DNA from 3 places in the Umezawaea sp. NPDC059074 genome. Region 3 is predicted to be linked to each of the others. Evidence: riboswitches for the same ligand, from Rfam matches in the RefSeq annotation. Region 3 holds a riboswitch; each other region holds the start of a gene.

The links. A riboswitch is a leader RNA that binds a small molecule or an ion and turns the genes downstream of it on or off. The one in region 3 is predicted to bind S-adenosylmethionine.
Region 1: linked by a shared signal. The riboswitch ahead of ACFWW9_RS23265 (aminotransferase class V-fold PLP-dependent enzyme) and the one ahead of thrC (threonine synthase) in region 3 are both predicted to bind S-adenosylmethionine.
Region 2: linked by a shared signal. The riboswitch ahead of ACFWW9_RS06680 (methionine ABC transporter ATP-binding protein) and the one ahead of thrC (threonine synthase) in region 3 are both predicted to bind S-adenosylmethionine.

The regions. Positions count from the first base shown of each region.
Region 1 is NZ_JBHYHC010000051.1:2,146-7,663, forward strand. Features, by position in the region: gene ACFWW9_RS23255 (M28 family metallopeptidase) at 1-319, opposite strand, end outside; gene ACFWW9_RS23260 (potassium/proton antiporter) at 552-2,066, shown strand; SAM riboswitch class IV at 2,115-2,228, shown strand; gene ACFWW9_RS23265 (aminotransferase class V-fold PLP-dependent enzyme) at 2,266-3,600, shown strand; gene lspA (signal peptidase II) at 3,624-4,181, shown strand; gene ACFWW9_RS23275 (RluA family pseudouridine synthase) at 4,178-5,107, shown strand; gene ACFWW9_RS23280 (AsnC family protein) at 5,104-5,518, opposite strand, start outside.
Region 2 is NZ_JBHYHC010000009.1:27,921-33,438, reverse strand. Features, by position in the region: gene ACFWW9_RS06690 (transglycosylase family protein) at 1-535, shown strand, start outside; gene rsmA (16S rRNA (adenine(1518)-N(6)/adenine(1519)-N(6))-dimethyltransferase RsmA) at 582-1,418, shown strand; SAM riboswitch class I at 2,066-2,159, shown strand; gene ACFWW9_RS06680 (methionine ABC transporter ATP-binding protein) at 2,376-3,386, shown strand; gene ACFWW9_RS06675 (MetQ/NlpA family ABC transporter substrate-binding protein) at 3,855-4,652, shown strand; gene ACFWW9_RS06670 (4-(cytidine 5'-diphospho)-2-C-methyl-D-erythritol kinase) at 4,745-5,518, shown strand, end outside.
Region 3 is NZ_JBHYHC010000171.1:2,925-8,442, forward strand. Features, by position in the region: gene ACFWW9_RS41585 (glycoside hydrolase family 3 N-terminal domain-containing protein) at 1-340, shown strand, start outside; gene rpsT (30S ribosomal protein S20) at 490-750, shown strand; gene ACFWW9_RS41595 (hypothetical protein) at 981-1,502, shown strand; gene holA (DNA polymerase III subunit delta) at 1,561-2,541, opposite strand; SAM riboswitch class I at 2,639-2,768, shown strand; gene thrC (threonine synthase) at 2,780-4,042, shown strand; gene ACFWW9_RS41610 (S8 family peptidase) at 4,098-5,518, opposite strand, start outside.

The sequences.
Region 1 (5,518 bases), on a different contig from region 3:
CGGGCATGTCGGCGATCAGGTTGTAGCCGGTGGCCCCGTTGCTGGTGAACGTCTGCACGCGGGTGGTGAAGCCCGCGGCGTCCAGCCGCCCCTTGATCCAGTCGACGGACGCCTTGTGGCCGGGGCGGCCGTGGGCGCGGTTGCCGCCGTTGGCGGTCGCGATGCTCTGCAACTTGGTGAGGTCGGCTTGGATGGCGGCGACCGAGATGTTCGGCGCCGCGAGCGCGGCGGGGGCCGCGGTGGCGGGCCCGGCTCCGATGAGCGCGCTGGTGACCATCAGGACCGGGATCGACCGGCCGAGGACTGTTCGCAGCTTCACGTTGTCAGCTCCATGCAGGGAATGGGTGGACCGGGTCGGGCGCCGGACAGGGGTGGCGCGCGGCCCGTCGATCAACATGCACCGTCGTGGATACGTCCCGCTAGGTTCGTTCGGCTGGTTCGTGCCTCGGCGGACGGGTCGTCCGTGACGCTGCGCACCGGTCGGCCCCCGCGTCACCTGTCTGATTAGTCCAATTCGGTGGTGACAGGGAAGAATGGCGTCACCGTCGAGCATGATCCGGGAGGTCGCGTTGGGAATCACGGCCATCCTCGGCATAGGCGCGGCCGTCCTGCTGGTGTCGGTGATCGCCGTCCGGGTGTCGACCAAGGTCGGCCTGCCGTCGCTGCTGCTCTACCTCGGCATCGGCGTGGTGCTCGGCGAGAGCGTGCTCGGCATCGACTTCGAGGACGCCGACCTGACCCGCTCGCTGGGCACGGTCGCGCTCGTCCTGATCCTCGCCGAAGGCGGTCTCACCACCCGGTGGTCCGCGGTGAAACCCGCGCTGGGGCTGGGGATCGCACTGTCGACTGTGGGCGTCGGCGTGAGCGTCGCGGCCACCGGCGCGGCACTGCACTTCCTGCTGGGGCTCGACTGGCGGATGGCGCTGCTGTGGGGCGCGGTGCTGTCGTCGACCGACGCGGCGGCGGTGTTCAGTGTGCTGCGCGCGGTCGGCGTGAGCAAACGGCTGACCGGCGCGCTGGAGCTGGAGTCCGGCATCAACGACGCCCCGGTGTACATCGCCGTCGTGCTGCTGGCGTCCCCCGATCCGATCACCTGGACGGCCCCGCTGCTGCTCGTCTACGAGCTGCTGGCCGGTGGCCTGATCGGCGTCGCGCTCGGCTGGCTGGGCGCGGGGGCGCTGCGCCGCGCGGCCCTGCCCGCCACCGGCCTGTACCCGTTGGCGACGGTCGCGGTGTGCGTGGTCGCCTACGCCGCCGGGGACATCGCGCACGCGTCCGGCTTCCTCGCCGTCTACACGGCCGCGCTGGTGCTGGGGAACTCGCGGCTGCCCCACCGCTCGGACACGCTGTCGTTCGCCGAGGGGCTCGGCTGGCTGGCGCAGATCGGGCTGTTCGTGCTGCTCGGGCTGTTCGCCTCGCCCGGCAGGGTGCTGCACGCGCTGGTGCCCGCCCTGGTCGCGGGCGCGGTGCTGGTGCTGCTGGCCCGACCGCTGTCGGTGGCGCTGGCGGCCATCCCGTTCAAGGTGCCGTGGCGCGAGCAGGTGTTCATCTCCTGGTCCGGTCTGCGCGGCGCGGTGCCGATCGTGTTCGCCCTCATCCCGGTGATCCAGGGCGTGCCGGGGTCGCAGGACCTCGTGGACGCGGTGTTCGTGCTCGTGGTGGTGCTGACCCTGTTGCAGGGCAGCACGCTGCCCGCGTTGGCGAAGCTGCTCGGCCTGGTGCGGGCGGGGGAGGCGCACGAGGTGCAGGTCGACTCGGCGCCGTTGGACGAGCTGGGGGCGGAACTGCTCCAGGTGCGGATCCAGCCGGGGTCGAAGCTGCACGGCGTGTACCTGTCCGAACTGCGCCTGCCGCCGGGGGCCGTGGTGAGCCTCATCGCCCGTGGCGGCAACGGTTTCACGCCCCAGCCGACCACCCGCCTCCAGGTGGACGACCAGCTGCTCGTGGTGTCCACCGAGGCCGCGCGGGACGCGGCCGAGAAGCGGCTGCGGTCGATCGACAAGGCGGGCCGGTACGCCCGCTGGAAGGGCGAGGACGGCGGAAAGCCGTCGCTTCCCAGCATCTGAGCGGGGGTCGACGGACCGCCGACCGGTCCGCTAGCGTTGTCCGCGAAAGGTCATGAGTGCCAGCGCGAAGCCCGTGCTAGCTGGCCGGCAACCCTCCTCCGCGGTGGGGTGCCCACGGTGAAGACCTGGCCCGGCGCGACTGCGTTCGGGCAAGCGCGGGCCCTTCGCCGGGGTCCCCAGGACCCGAAGGGCCGTCACCATGACCATCGCCATCCCCCGCAGCTCCGCTCCCGCCGTTCCCGGTGTCGTCGGCTCCGCGCTGCGCGTGCCGCTCGTGACCGGTGAGCGGGTGGAGTACGCGAACCTCGACCACGCGGCCAGCGCGCCCTGTCTGGAGCAGGTGCGGGACGCCGTCGACGAGCTGCTGCCCTGGTACGCGAGCGTCCACCGCGGGGCCGGGTTCGCCTCGCAGGTGTCGACGCGGGTGTACGAGCAGGCCCGCGAGTCCGTCCGCCGCTTCCTCAACGCCCGCTCGACCGAGGCCGTGGTGTTCACCCGCAACACCACGGACGCGCTGAACCTGTTGGCGCGCAGCCTCCCCAGGCACACCTCCGTCGTGCTGTTCGACGCCGAGCACCACGCGGCGCTGCTGCCGTGGCGCGGGCCGAACGTGCGCCGGATCGCCACGCCGTCGACCGCTGCCGCCGCCGTCGCCGTGCTGGACCGCGAGCTGGAGTCCTGCCCCGTCGGCCCCCGCCTGGTCGTGGTGACCGGCGCGTCGAACGTGACCGGCGAGCTGTGGCCGGTGGCCGAGCTGGCGAAGGTCGCCCGGCGGCACGGCGCGCGGATCGCGCTGGACGCGGCGCAGCTCGCCCCGCACCGCCCGGTGGACCTGCGGGCGCTGGACGTCGACTACGCGGTGTTCTCCGGCCACAAGATCTACGCGCCCTTCGGCGCGGGTGTCCTCGTCGGCCGCTCGGACTGGTTGCAGGCCGCCGAGCCGTACCTGGTCGGCGGCGGCGCGACCAAGCTCGTGACCGACCACGGCGACCGGCTCGGCGTGGCGTGGTCGGCGGTGCCGGAGCGGCACGAGGCCGGGTCGCCCAACGTCGTCGGCGTGCACGCGCTGGCCGTCGCCTGCGACGTGCTGGGACGGCACTGGGAGCAGACCGTCGAGCACGAGCGCGTGCTGCTGGAGCGGCTGCGCACCGGCCTCGCCACCATCCCCGGCCTGCGGGAACTGAGCCTGTTCGAGTCCGACCACGACCGCGTGGGCGTGGTCAGCTTCACGATCGGCGGCCACGACGCCGGCTACCTCGCCGCCGCGCTGTCCGCCGAGTACGGGATCGGCGTGCGGGACGGCGCGTTCTGCGCGCACGTCGCCGTGACCCGGCTGCTGGACGAGGTCGGCGCGCACGAGCACCGCGCGCTGCGGGCGAGCCTCGGCCTGGGCAGCACCGTCGACCACGTGGACCGCCTGGTCGCCGCGTTGCGCACGCTGGTCTCGGAGGGTCCGAAGTGGACCTACGCGCAGCGCGACGGCCGCTGGGTGCCCGAAAACGACGAGCGCCCGCTCCCGCCGTTCCTGTCCTGAGCGGGTGCTGGGACAATGGTGGGGTGACCACCCCCTCCGAGGTTGACGCGACGCCTGCTGTGCTGCCTCGGCGGCGCGTGGCGCTGCTCGCCTCGGTGGCCGTGGTGGTGCTCGCGGCGGACGTCTTCAGCAAGATCGCCGCGGTGGCGGCGCTCGAAGGGCGTGAGCCGCTCGAGCTGCTCGGCGGGGTCCTCTACCTGCCGCTGATCCGCAACGGCGGCGCCGCCTTCGGTCTGGCCGAGGGCTGGACCGCCGTGCTCGCCCTGATCGCGCTCGCCGTGGTCGGGTTCATCGGCTGGATCGCGCGCAAGCTGCGGTCCGCGCCGTGGGCCGTCGGGCTGGGCATGGTGCTCGGCGGCGCGCTGGGCAACCTGGGCGACCGGATCTTCCGCGCCCCCGGCCCGCTGCGCGGCCACGTGGTGGACTTCCTGTCGTTGTTCGACCCCTACGGCCGGGTGTGGCCGGTGTTCAACCTCGCCGACTCGGCAATCTGCGTCGGCGGCGTCCTCATCGTGACGATGGCGCTGCTGCAACGCGACTACGACGGCACTCGTGCCGTGAAGAAGGAAGCAAAGCGATGAGCGGGTACCGCACCCTGCCCGTGCCGGACGGTCTCGACGGAATGCGCGTCGACGCCGGACTGGCGAAGCTGCTCGGCCTGTCCCGGACCGCCGTGGCGGCGTTGACCGAGTCCGGTGACGTGGTCCTGGACGGCCAGCCCGCCGGGAAGTCGGACCGGCTGATGGCCGGGTCCACGCTGGAGGTCACCCTGCCCGAGCCGCCGCGGCCGGTGCAGGTGCAGGCCGTGCCGGTCGAGGGCCTGATCGTGCTCTACCAGGACGACGACATCATCGTGGTCGACAAGCCCGTCGGCGTGGCCGTGCACCCCAGCCCCGGCTGGACCGGGCCCACCGTGGTCGGCGGGCTCGCGGGCGCGGGCATCCACGTCGCCACCTCCGGCGCGGCCGAGCGCCAGGGCGTCGTGCACCGCCTGGACGTCGGCACGACCGGCGTGATGGTCGTGGCCAAGAGCGAGAGCGCCTACTCGGCGCTGAAGCACGCGTTCAAGGAACGGACCGTCGACAAGCTGTACCACGCGCTGGTGCAGGGCCACCCGGACCCGATCAAGGGCACGATCGACGCCCCCATCGACCGGCACCCCAAGCACGACTACAAGTTCGCTGTCATGGCCAACGGCAAGCCCAGCATCACCCACTACGAGGTGGTCGAGGCGTTCCGCGCCGCGTCGCTGCTGGACGTGCACCTGGAGACCGGGCGAACGCACCAGATCCGCGTGCACTTCTCCGCGCTGCACCACCCGTGCGTCGGCGACCTGACCTACGGCGCGGACCCGACGCTGGCCAAGCGCCTGCACATCACCCGGCAGTGGCTGCACGCCCGCACGCTCGGCTTCCACCACCCGGCCGACGGCCAGTGGGTGTCGTTCACCAGCGAGTACCCGGCCGACCTCGCCAACGCGCTGGAGCAGCTCCGCGCGGAGGGCTAGTCGTCGATGGTCCAGACGAGGGTGTTGAGGTCGATCTCCGGTCTCGCGCTCCACCGGACCGCCGTGATCGACGTGTCCTCGGGCAGCACGTAGACGGTGTGGCCGCCCGCGGTCTCGCCCGGCTGGACGCCGATCTTGTGCGGCGGCCGGGACGACAGCGAGACCGGGGCCTTGGTGACCGGCTCGCCGGTGCGGGCCATCAGCACCAGGTACATGTCCGGCAGCGAGTTGAACGGGATCGAGCCGGTGTTGGTCAGCTCCGTGTGCACCACGACCGCGCGTTCGCCGTCGGCCAGCTTGTAGCCCGCCGCGGTGAACAGGAAGTCCGCCGGGTCGACGACCTCGATGAGCTGGATGGAGAAGTGGGCCCCTTCGAGGCCCTCGGTCTCCAGCGAGGTGCCGATCTTGCCG
Region 2 (5,518 bases), on a different contig from region 3:
CGGCGCCGAGATCCACATCAGCCGCACCGGCGTCTCCGTGGTCAACGTCGCCGAGCCCATCGCGCCGCCGGTCGAGGAGATCCTCGACGCGGAGATGAAGAAGGGCGAGACGAAGGTCGAGCAGGAGGGCGTCGCCGGCGAGGCGATGAAGTCCTACCGCGTCACGCTCAAGAACGGCCAGGAGGTGGGCCGCGAGGAGATCGGCTCCAAGGTCACCAAGGAGCCCGTCGCCAAGAAGGTCCGCAAGGGCACCAAGGCCCCGGCGACCCCCGTCATCTCCGACGGCAGCGACTGGGACCGGCTCGCGCAGTGCGAGGCGGGCGGCAACTGGGCCATCAACACCGGCAACGGCTACTCGGGCGGCGTGCAGTTCAGCCCCTCCACCTGGAACGCCTACGGCGGCGGCCAGTACGCGCCCGAGGCGTACCTCGCGTCCCGCGAGCAGCAGATCGCCATCGCCACCAAGGTCCGCGACGCGGCCGGTGGCGCGTACTCCGCGTGGCCCGGCTGCCGGGCGAAGCTCGGCTTGCCGTAACAATTGCCACGTGACTGAACAAGCGTCGTCGACCGGGCCGGGGAGCATGCTCCTCGGCCCGGCCGACGTTCGGCGCCTCGCGGCCGAACTGGACATCCGCCCCACGAAGAAGCTCGGGCAGAACTTCGTGCACGACCCGAACACGGTCCGGCGGATCGTGACGGTCGCGGACCTGACGCCCTCGGACGTCGTGCTCGAGGTCGGGCCGGGGCTGGGGTCGCTGACGTTGGCGCTGCTGCCCGCCTGCGCGTCCCTCGTGGCCGTGGAGATCGACCCGGTGCTGGCCGGGAGGCTGCCGGAGACGGTCGCGGAGCGGGCGCCGGGGCTGGCGGATCGGCTGCACGTCGTCCTCGGGGACGCGATGCGGGTGTCGGCCGCGGACCTGCCCGTCGCGCCCACGGCGCTGGTCGCGAACTTGCCGTACAACGTGGCCGTGCCGGTCGTGCTGCACCTGATGGCCGAGCTGCCGTCGTTGACCAAGGGGCTCGTGATGGTGCAGGCCGAGGTGGCCGACCGGATGGCGGCCGGGCCGGGGAGCAAGGTCTACGGGGTGCCCAGCGTCAAGCTCGCCTGGTACGCCGACGCCCGCAGGGCCGGGGCCGTGCCGCGCTCGGTGTTCTGGCCCGTGCCCAATGTGGACTCCGCGCTGGTGGCGTTCCGGCGGCGACCGGAACTGGTGTCCAGTGTGGACCGACGGGCGCTGTTCACGTTGGTGGACGCGGCTTTCGCCCAGCGGCGCAAGACGATGAGGGCCGCGCTGGCCGGGTGGGCCGGGTCCGCTGTGGAGGCCGAGCGGCGGTTGGTGATGGCGGGCGTGGACCCCGGCATTCGGGGAGAGCAGTTGAGCGTCTCGGACTTCGCGAGGATCGCGGCGACCGCCTGACCGGGGCCCCTCCGGCTGTGGCGTCGTTGGCCGACGACCGCGCCGAAGCAGAGGTCCTCCTGTTGTGAAGACCCCCCGACGCACACGCTACGGCGGGGGTACGACATTTTTTCGAGGCCGGTGCCGGCCTCGACGCGCGGGGCGGGTGTGGCCCTTGGATGGGGCGGCTTCGGATCGCGGCGACTGCCTGACCGGAGGCTGTCGTGTCACGGGCTGACGGTCATGGCGAGGCAGGGGTCCTCCAGCTGTGAAGACCCCCCGACACACACGCTACGGCGGGGGTACGACATTTTTTCGACGTCGGTGTCGGCCTTGGTGTGCGGGGCGGGTGTGGTCCTCGGGTCGGGTGAGCTCGGGGTCGGTGGGTGCGGTTGAGGCTCGGTCGAGGGTCGGTGTCGTGGTGCTTGATGCTGCTGGTCTGCTTGTGGCTGGTGTCCATCGTTTGAGCGACAGCGCTCGCTCGATTCACCTGTTCGGGTGCATGTGTGCCGGTTGATCATCGGCCAGTGGGCCGATCGGCCGTTGATCCAGGGGTTCGGTACCGGAACCGGGCGGTGATACTGGTCCGGAAGTGTGACTTCTCGAACGATCCCAGATTCTGGGCTGTTCGGGCTTGCGTTTGCGGTGTCGCGTCGGGTGTACTCGTGGTGCCATCCCGAGCGGCCGAGAGACCTGGCTCTTTGACGCCGCAGCAACCACCCGCTGGACGCGGGCAGGTGCTTCCGCCAGGCTCGATGGAGGATTACGTGCCCACGCAGGGAATGCTCACGAGGCGACGGACAGTCGACCAGTGCCGTCGCACGAACACGGGCTGTCGACGCTAACCGTTCAGGCGCCTCCTCTTCCCATCCCCTAGCTTCTACCCGAATTCCTCGCCGTCCTCATCGGACGGTCCTTTGAGGACGGCCGTCGCATGCCACAAGCGAGCGACGCCGCGCGTAGCCGTGGAGCGAAAACGTGATCACAGTCGAAAACCTCACCAAGTCCTTCGCCGGTCGCAGTGGCCCCGTCGTGGCACTGGACGGCGTCAGCCTCGAAGTCCAGGCCGGAACCGTGCTCGGCGTGGTCGGCCCCAGCGGAGCGGGCAAGTCCACCCTCGCCCGGTGCGTCGCGCTGCTGGAGCGCCCCGACAGCGGGGCGATCCGGGTCGACGGCACCGACCTCGCGTCGTTGGACGGCACCGCGCTGCGGGCCGCTCGTCGTCAGATCGGCGTTGTGCCGCAAGGGGATTCGCTGCTGCGGCAGCGGACCGCCGCGGGCAACGTGGCGTTGCCGCTGGAGTCCGCGGGCGTGCCGGGGCCGCAGCGCCGCAACCGCGTCGCCGAACTGCTCGACCTCGTCGGGCTGACCGACCGGGCGGGCAGCTACCCCGAGCAGCTCACCGCCGGGCAGCGGCAGCGGATCGCCGTGGCCCGCGCGCTGGCGGCCGGGCCGTCGGTGCTGCTGGCGGACGACCCGACCGCGTCGCTCGACCCCGACACCAGCGGTTCCGTGTTGACCGTGCTGGACCGCGCCCGCGCCGAGCTGGGCATCACCGTTCTCGTCGCGACGCACGACATGGCCGTGGTGCGGCGGATCTGCGACGACGTCGCGGTCCTCGACGGCGGCCGGGTCGTGGAGCACGGCAAGGTGCTGGACCTGGTGTCCGACGCCGCCAGCCGCACGGCCACGTCGTTGCTGCCCGCGATCGACCAGAACCCGTTGGCGGAGAGCCGTTTCGACCGCGTGGCGGACGTCGTGCTGGTCGGCTTCGCGGCCGTCGGCGCGCTGCTGCCCGAGGTCACCAGCCGGTTCGGCGTCGAGCTGAACCTGCTCGGAGGCGGGCTCACGCGGCTCGGTGAGACGCCCGTCGCGCGGTTCCGCGTCGGTCTCACGGGCGAGCGCTCGGACTCCGCGCTCGAGTGGATCTCCGAGGCCGGCGCGTCCGTCCAGCGCACCCTCAAGGGGCCGCAGGGCGTCGCCGCTTGAGCAGGACTTGAGGCTGGCCGCGGTTCACCGATCACGGTGGGGCGCGGCCAGACCTTTACCTGAGGAACTTTCCGGTTTCGTAACTCGGCTCGACAGTTGTCGCTCAGGGTCCCACTCCTCCGACTGTCGGTAGTCGGGCGCTCACCGCGCCGCCCACCAGTGGTGGAGCGGTGCAGGTTTTCTTGGACGAAAGTGCACCAGGCCCCTGTTTGGCCTGGTGAGACGCCTGGGATGGGTACGCTGCCGTCGTGCAGTCCCGCAAGGCCTCACCCGCGTTGATCGACGTCATCGGCGTGACCGCGATCTCCGCGTCGGACCTCTCCGCCACAGCCCGTGCACTAGACCAATGCCCGCACGGGTCTGTTCGGGTTCGTTGGCGAACGTCCGCCGATCCCCGCCTTGTGCGACCCGCCGGAACCGGCTGATCGCCGGCCGCTGAAACGTCGAACCACCTCACGAAGGAACCCAATGCGTATTCGTGCTGCCCTTGTCGCGCTGCTGCTGACGGCGGGCTGCGGCACTGGAGCCGCCGCGACCGACCCGCACACCGTGCTGCGGGTCGGTGTCAGTCCCAGCCCGCACGGCGAGATCCTCAAGCACGTGGCCGACATCCTGGCCAAGGACGAGAACCTCAAGATCAAGGTCGTGGAGTTCACCGACTACGTGCTGCCGAACACGGCGCTGGTCGACGGCGACATCGACGCCAACTACTTCCAGACCCAGCCGAACCTGGACGCGTTCAAGCAGACGACGGGCGCTCCGCTGGAGTGGATCGGCGCGGTGCACCTCGAACCGCTCGGCCTCTACTCCAAGAAGATCCACAAGCTCGCGGACCTGCCCACCGGAGCCAAGATCGGCATCGCGAAGGAGGGCCCGAACCAGACCCGCGGCCTCGCGCTGCTCCAGGCCAACGGGCGGATCAAGGTGCGAACGGGCACCGAGGCCACGGCGACGCTCCGCGACGTCGAGTACAACCCCGGACAGCTGGAGTTCGTCGAGCTGGAGCCGTCGGAGCTGCCGCGGTCGCTGGAGGACACCGACGCCTCCGTCGTGAACGGCAACTACGCGATCGGCGCGGGCCTCAAGCCGTCGCTCGACGCGCTCGTGCTGGAGAAGGCCGAGGGCAACCCCAACGCCAACGGCCTGGTCACCCGCACCGAGCTCAAGGACGACCCGAGGATCGCCGAACTGATCGGGATGCTCCAGTCGAAGCAGGTCAAGGACTACATCAAGCAGAAGTTCTCCGGGACCGCCCTACCCGTCTGACCAGTGCGCCAAGGCCACCCGGCCCCGCCGGGTGGCCTTGGCTACAGCCCGATGCGAGCGAACACGTCCTCGACGCCCGTAGGCTGCAAGGCGTGCTCGCCGTAGTCCCACCCCCGGTCACCGTCCGCGTCCCGGCCAAGGTCAACCTCCACCTGGCCGTCGGGAACCTCCGCGCTGACGGCTACCACGACATGGTCACGATCTTCCAGGCGTTGTCGCTGCACGACGACGTCACGGTCGCGATCGCCGACGACCCCGGTGTGGAGGTGCGCGGCGAGGGCGCCGACTCCGTGCCCACCGACCCGTCGAACCTCGCCTGGAAGGCCGTTCAGGCCCTGGCGGCGCACGTGGGGCGCGATCCCGAGGACCCGAAGGTCCGCGTGGTGATCCGCAAGAACATCCCCGTCGCGGGCGGCATGGCGGGCGGCAGCGCCGACGCGGCCGCCGCGCTGGTCGGGCTGGCGAGCCTGTGGAAGCTGGAGATCGGCCGCGACGAGCTGGCGACGCTGGCCCGCGGCATCGGCGCGGACGTCCCGTTCGCGCTCTACGGCGGCACGGCGCTCGGCACGGACCGCGGCGACCAGATCGTCCCCGTGCTCGCGCGGCACCCATTCCACTGGGTCATCGCGTTCGACAAGGGCGGCCTGTCCACGCCCGAGGTGTTCGGCGAGCTGGACCGGCTGCGCGCCGACGGCAACCCGCCGCGCGTCGGCGACGCCGAGGCCGTTCTCGAGGGCCTCGCGTCCGGTGATCCCCGGCAGCTCGCGCTGCTGCTGGGCAATGACCTCCAGGCCGCCGCGGTGTCGCTGCGGCCGAACCTGCGCCGCACGCTGCGCGCGGGTGTCAACGCGGGCGCGCTCGCGGGC
Region 3 (5,518 bases):
CACCACCTCGGCCCCGACCGCGACCCCGGAGGTGACCGACCGCGGGAAGGTGAAGGTGCAGGTCACGGTGGCCAACACCGGATCGCGGGACGGCACGACCGTCGTCCCGGTGTACGTCCACCAGCCCGTCAGCCGGGTGCTCGTCCAGGACAAGCGGCTGGTCGGCTTCACCAGGGTCGCGCTCAAGGCGGGCGAGTCCAAGCAGGTGGAGGTCGCGTTCGACGCCAAGCAGCTGGCCGTGACCGTCGGCGACGTCGACGGCTCGGGCGAGCGCAAGGTCGAGAAGGGCCTGTACGAGGTCGTGGTCGGCACCGCGAAGGCGCCGTTCGCGGTCCGCTGACCAGGCCGATTCCTGCTGGTCGGCGACCTGCTGCTAGTCTTGCTGGCCGTACCCGCGTGGCATTCCGCACTGGAGGAAACCTGCCTTCACCGGCAGGGCCGAAACACCAACGCGGTACACCCCAAACGTAAGAGAATGAGGGCGTCAGCATGGCCAACATCAAGTCCCAGCTCAAGCGGATCAAGACCAACGAGAAGGCTCGGCTGCGGAACAAGTCCGTCAAGTCTTCCCTGAAGACCGCGGTGCGCAAGTTCCGCGAGGCCGCCGACGCCGGCGACAAGGACAAGGCCACCGCGCTCCTGCAGGACGTGTCCCGCAAGCTCGACAAGGCCGCGACCAAGGGCGTCATCCACGCCAACCAGGCCGCCAACAAGAAGTCGGCCCTGGCGAAGCGCGCCAACCAGCTCTGATTTCTCGAAAGCGAAGCTTTCGCGGCTCCACCCGAAAGGCGTCACTCCTCGGAGTGGCGCCTTTCGGCGTTTTCGGGGAAATTCCGGACAGCGATCCGATGTCCCCCTCATCGACTGGATTCCCCGCTACGACGAATGGTCGGCCCACGGGAGACCCGTTCAGTCGCCGGCCGGCCCAATGGGAATCGAGTAGCGTTTCCCTCGATTCGTCCATCGATCTGCCTGGGGGCATGGAAATGCGACAATTGGCCAAACTCCTCGCTGTGCTCTGCGTGTGCGCGACGGCCGTGCTCGGCCTGTCGGCGGCCGCCACCGCGGCGCCCGCCGACCCCGCCGCGGCCGTCACGTCCACCCGCGTCGCCGCCGCCGACGCGCCGGACTTCACGGCCGCGGCGATCAGCTCGTCCAAGTGCGGGGCGACCGTCGGCTGGGGCAAGATCAAGTACCAGGCGTGCTTCGCGTACACCTGCACCAGCGTGTGCTCCACCCAGGGCTACCTGGGCATCATCAACACCGCGACCAGCCCGCGCACCGTGACCTGGGACCTCGACATCAAGTCCCCGTGGACCGAGGAGCACGACGACAGCGGGACGTGGACCCTGGCCGCGGGCGCCCAGCAGACCATCTACTCGAGCTTCGTCTACACGCACCCCGGCTGCGGGTTCAGCTTCACCGAATCCCTGAAGATCAAGTACGACAGCGCGGGCTTCAGCCCGTACACCACCGCCACCGCGCCCCTTCCCTGCGGCTGACGCCCTCACCGAATTGGGTTGGGTGACCGATTCCGGTCACCCAACCCAATTCGGGCCGTCAGCGACGTGAATGCACGGCGACAATGCGCAGAACAGCCCGTTCCAAAGCGTAATCCGCGTCGGCGGCCACGCCTTTCACGTCGGCGTTCAACAAAGCGACCACGGACATAGCCTCGGCCAATCCGGCGGCATCCCATCCGCGCGCCTGGCCTTGGGCCTTCTTCACCTTCCACGGCGGCATTCCGAGCTTGCCCGCGAGCTGGAACGGGTCCGCCCGGCCCGCCGCGGACACCCGCGCGATGGTCCGCACCGAGTCGGCGAGCGCGTCGGCGACCAGCACGTGCGGCACGCCGAGCTGCATGGCCCACCGCAACGCCTCCAGCGCACCGGACCGGTCTCCCGCCACGGCCTTCTCGGCGACCGCGAACCCGGTCACCTCGGCCTTGCCCCGGTGGTACCGGCGGACCTCGTCGGCGTTGACCTTCCCGCCGCTGTCGGCCACCAGCTGCGACGCCGCGGCCGCCAGCTCGCGCAGGTCCGTCCCCACGGAGTCGATCAGCACCGCGACGCCCTCGGGGTCGATCTTGCCGCCCGCCGCGCGGACCTCGTTGCGCACGAACGCCTCGCGGTCGGAGGCCTTCGTCATCTTCGGGCACTCGATGACCGAGGCGCCCGCCTTCTTCAACGCAGCGGGCAGTTCCTTGGCGGCCTTGCTGCGCCCGCCGCCGGAGTGCACGACCACGAGCGTGATGCCGTCCGCGGGGGCCTTGGCGTAGGCGATCACCGTGTCGGCGATCTCCTTGCCCGCCTCCTGCGCGGCCTCCAGCGCGATGACCCTGCCCTCGGCGAACAGCGACGGGCTGACGAGTTCGGCCAGCTCGGGAGGGGTGAGGTCAGTCACCCGGACGCGGGTCAGGTCGGCTTGGGCGTCGATCGCGCGCGCCGCGTCCAATGCCGCGCGGATCGCCCTTTCCACCAGCAGTTCCTCGTCGCCGACCACGAGTTGCAACGGATCAGGGGCGACAGCCGCAGCGCTCACGGCACGAATCCTCCCACGGTCCACCGACTCCCGGAGTGTGGACGCCGGTGGTCGAGGGGCGGGAGGGTGCCGTAACTTGAGGGACACAACTGAATACCGCTCATCCAGAGGGGCAGAGGGATCGGCCCGAAGAAGCCCCGGCAACCCGAGCGTCAGGTTCTCGCACGTGTGCGAGCGCCCGACGGTCACGGTGCCAATTCCGACCCGCGCTGCGGGACAGATGAGGAGTTACCTCGCGATGACTGCTGTCAGTGTGCCCACGAGCACCTCGTTCGACCTCGGCCCCGCCCGCGCGCTCTCGTGTCGGGAGTGCGGCCACGAAACCCCCCTCGCCGCCGAGTACGCGTGCGTCGAGTGTTTCGGGCCGCTGGAAGTGGCCTACGACTTCGGCCGGATCCGCCGCGAGGACATCGAGTCCGGCCCCCGGTCGATCTGGCGCTACCGCGGCCTCCTCCCCGTCCCGTCGAACGTCCAGTCCCACCCGAACACCGAGCCCGGCGGCACCCGCCTGGTGCAGGCGGACCGCCTCGCGAAGGCGTTGGGCCTGCGCAAGGTGTGGGTGAAGGACGACACCGGCAACCCCACGCACTCGTTCAAGGACCGCGTGGTCGGCGTGGCCCTCGCCGCCGCCCGCGAACTCGGCTTCAAGGTGCTCGCCTGCCCGTCCACCGGCAACCTGGCCAACGCCGTCGCCGCCGCGGCCGCCCGCGCGGGCTGGGACTCGGTCGTGCTCGTCCCCTCCTCGCTGGAGCAGGCGAAGATCCTCATGACCGCCGTGTACGACGGCGCGCTGATCGCCGTCGACGGCAACTACGACGACGTGAACCGCTTGGCCCAGGAACTGGCCGCGGAGCACGAGGACTGGGCGTTCGTGAACGTCAACGTCCGCCCGTACTACGCCGAGGGCTCCAAGACCCTGGGCTACGAGGTCGCCGAGCAGCTCGGCTGGCGCCTGCCCGAGCAGATCGTCGTGCCCATCGCGTCCGGCTCGCAGCTCACCAAGGTCGACAAGGCCTTCCGCGAGTTCGGCGAACTCGGCCTCGTCGAGCAGACCCCGTACCGGGTGTTCGGCGCGCAGGCCACCGGCTGCTCCCCCGTGTCCGCCGCGTTCAAGGAGGGCCACGACGTGGTCCGCCCCGTCCGCCCGGACACCATCGCCCGCTCGCTGGCGATCGGCGCCCCGGCCGACGGCCCGTACGTGCTGGACGCGGTGCGCCGCACCGGAGGCGCGATCGAGGACGTCACCGACGAGGAGGTCGTCGAGGGCATCCGGCTGCTGGCCAGGACCGAGGGCATCTTCGCCGAGACCGCGGGCGGCGTGACCGTCGCGACGGCGAAGAAGCTGGTCGAGACCGGCAAGCTCGACCCCGACGCGGAGACCGTGCTGCTCATCACCGGCGACGGCCTCAAGACCCTCGACGCCGTCGCCCACACCCTGTCCCCGCTGGCCACCGTCCCGCCGTCGGCCCAGGCCGTGCTGGACGCCCTCGGCAAGCGCTGACCCTTTCTCCGGCCCAGGTGGGGCCGCACCCGTCGGGTGCGGCCCCACCTTGCCGTCAGCGCAGCAGGTAGGCGTCGATCACGGTCTGCTCGACGGTGTTGCCCGAGCGATCACCGGCCTTCGCCCGCAACGACACCGACTTGGCCCCCTTCGGGTGCGCCAACACCAGCACACAACCCCCGTTCACCGACACCGCCCGCCACGTCGCCCCGCTGTCGTAGGACACCTCGGCCGACGTGATCTTCGACCGCGACCGCGCCACCCCGGCTTGGTCCTGCACCGACACCGGCACCACGAACGACTTCCCGGCAGGCGCCGTCCCGGCCGCGTCGAGCTTCGGCGCGTACCGGATCACCGAGATCGGCAGCGCCGTGACCTTCGCGGTCCGGTCCGACCGGAACGTCCACGCCACGGACACCCTGGTGCTGAACGGCGACGTGCTCCGCGCCGCGTCCGCCGTGAGCCGGTAGTCGGCCACCCCGTCGGGCAACTCGAACCGCCCGTACCCACCGTCGTCGTTCTCGGCCAACAACTCCCCGTTCCGGTAGACCTTCGTCGACCCCACCACCGGAGCCGCCCGCCCGGCGTTGCCCGCGGAGTCACCGAACAGCCGCAGATCCGCGGCCAACTCCTCACCGTCGCGGTACAGCCACGGCCGACCCCGGTTGTCCGTCAACGACGGCCCGAAAACGGCGTGGTAGAAGGATTCCTCGTACGCCTTGCGCGGCGCGTACGACTTCGGCGGCCCGTCCAGCCCACCCCGGTACCCCTCCGGGCTCTGCACGTTCATCCGCCGAGCCCAGTCCGCGTTCTCCCCTCCGTAGTACTCGGTGCGCACTCCGGGCGCGGTGAACGACTCGATCGCACCCCACCCCCACTCACCCTGCCCGTGCGGCGACGAGGCGTTGCCGATCGTCACGGACTCCCCCGGCTGAGGAGCCCCGACGTCGACCCGAACGGTCGCCAGGTCCGCCTTCCGGATCACCTCGGTCAACCCGGTGTGCGTCCGCCCCTTCAGGTACCAGGCCAACCCGTAGAAGTCGTTGCCCCCGTTCGCGATCCAGCTCGTGCTGAGCTTGCCGAGCACCTCGTTCGGCGCGGCCTCCGGCCCGAGGTGCGCCAGACCGACGTGCGACAGGTCACCACCGAACGAGAACCCACCGATCTGGTACGTCTTCGGCCCGCTCTTGGACCGGTAGACCCGCTGAACCCCGGTCTCCAGCAACGACAACCGCGCCGTCGGATCCGGCAGCGTCAGCACGATCGGCTTCGCCACCCGCGCGTCCAAGTCGATCGCCGTGGGCCCGCGAACCGTCAGCTTCGGGTAGCTGAACGAGTCGTGCGTGTACTGCGCCCCGGACCCCTGCACGGACCCGAACAGCAGGTACTCGCCGATCGGCACCCGCCGCCGCAACCGACCGTCGGCGTCCTTGTCGAGGAACAGCAGCGCACCCGTCTCCAGGTCCACCAACGACG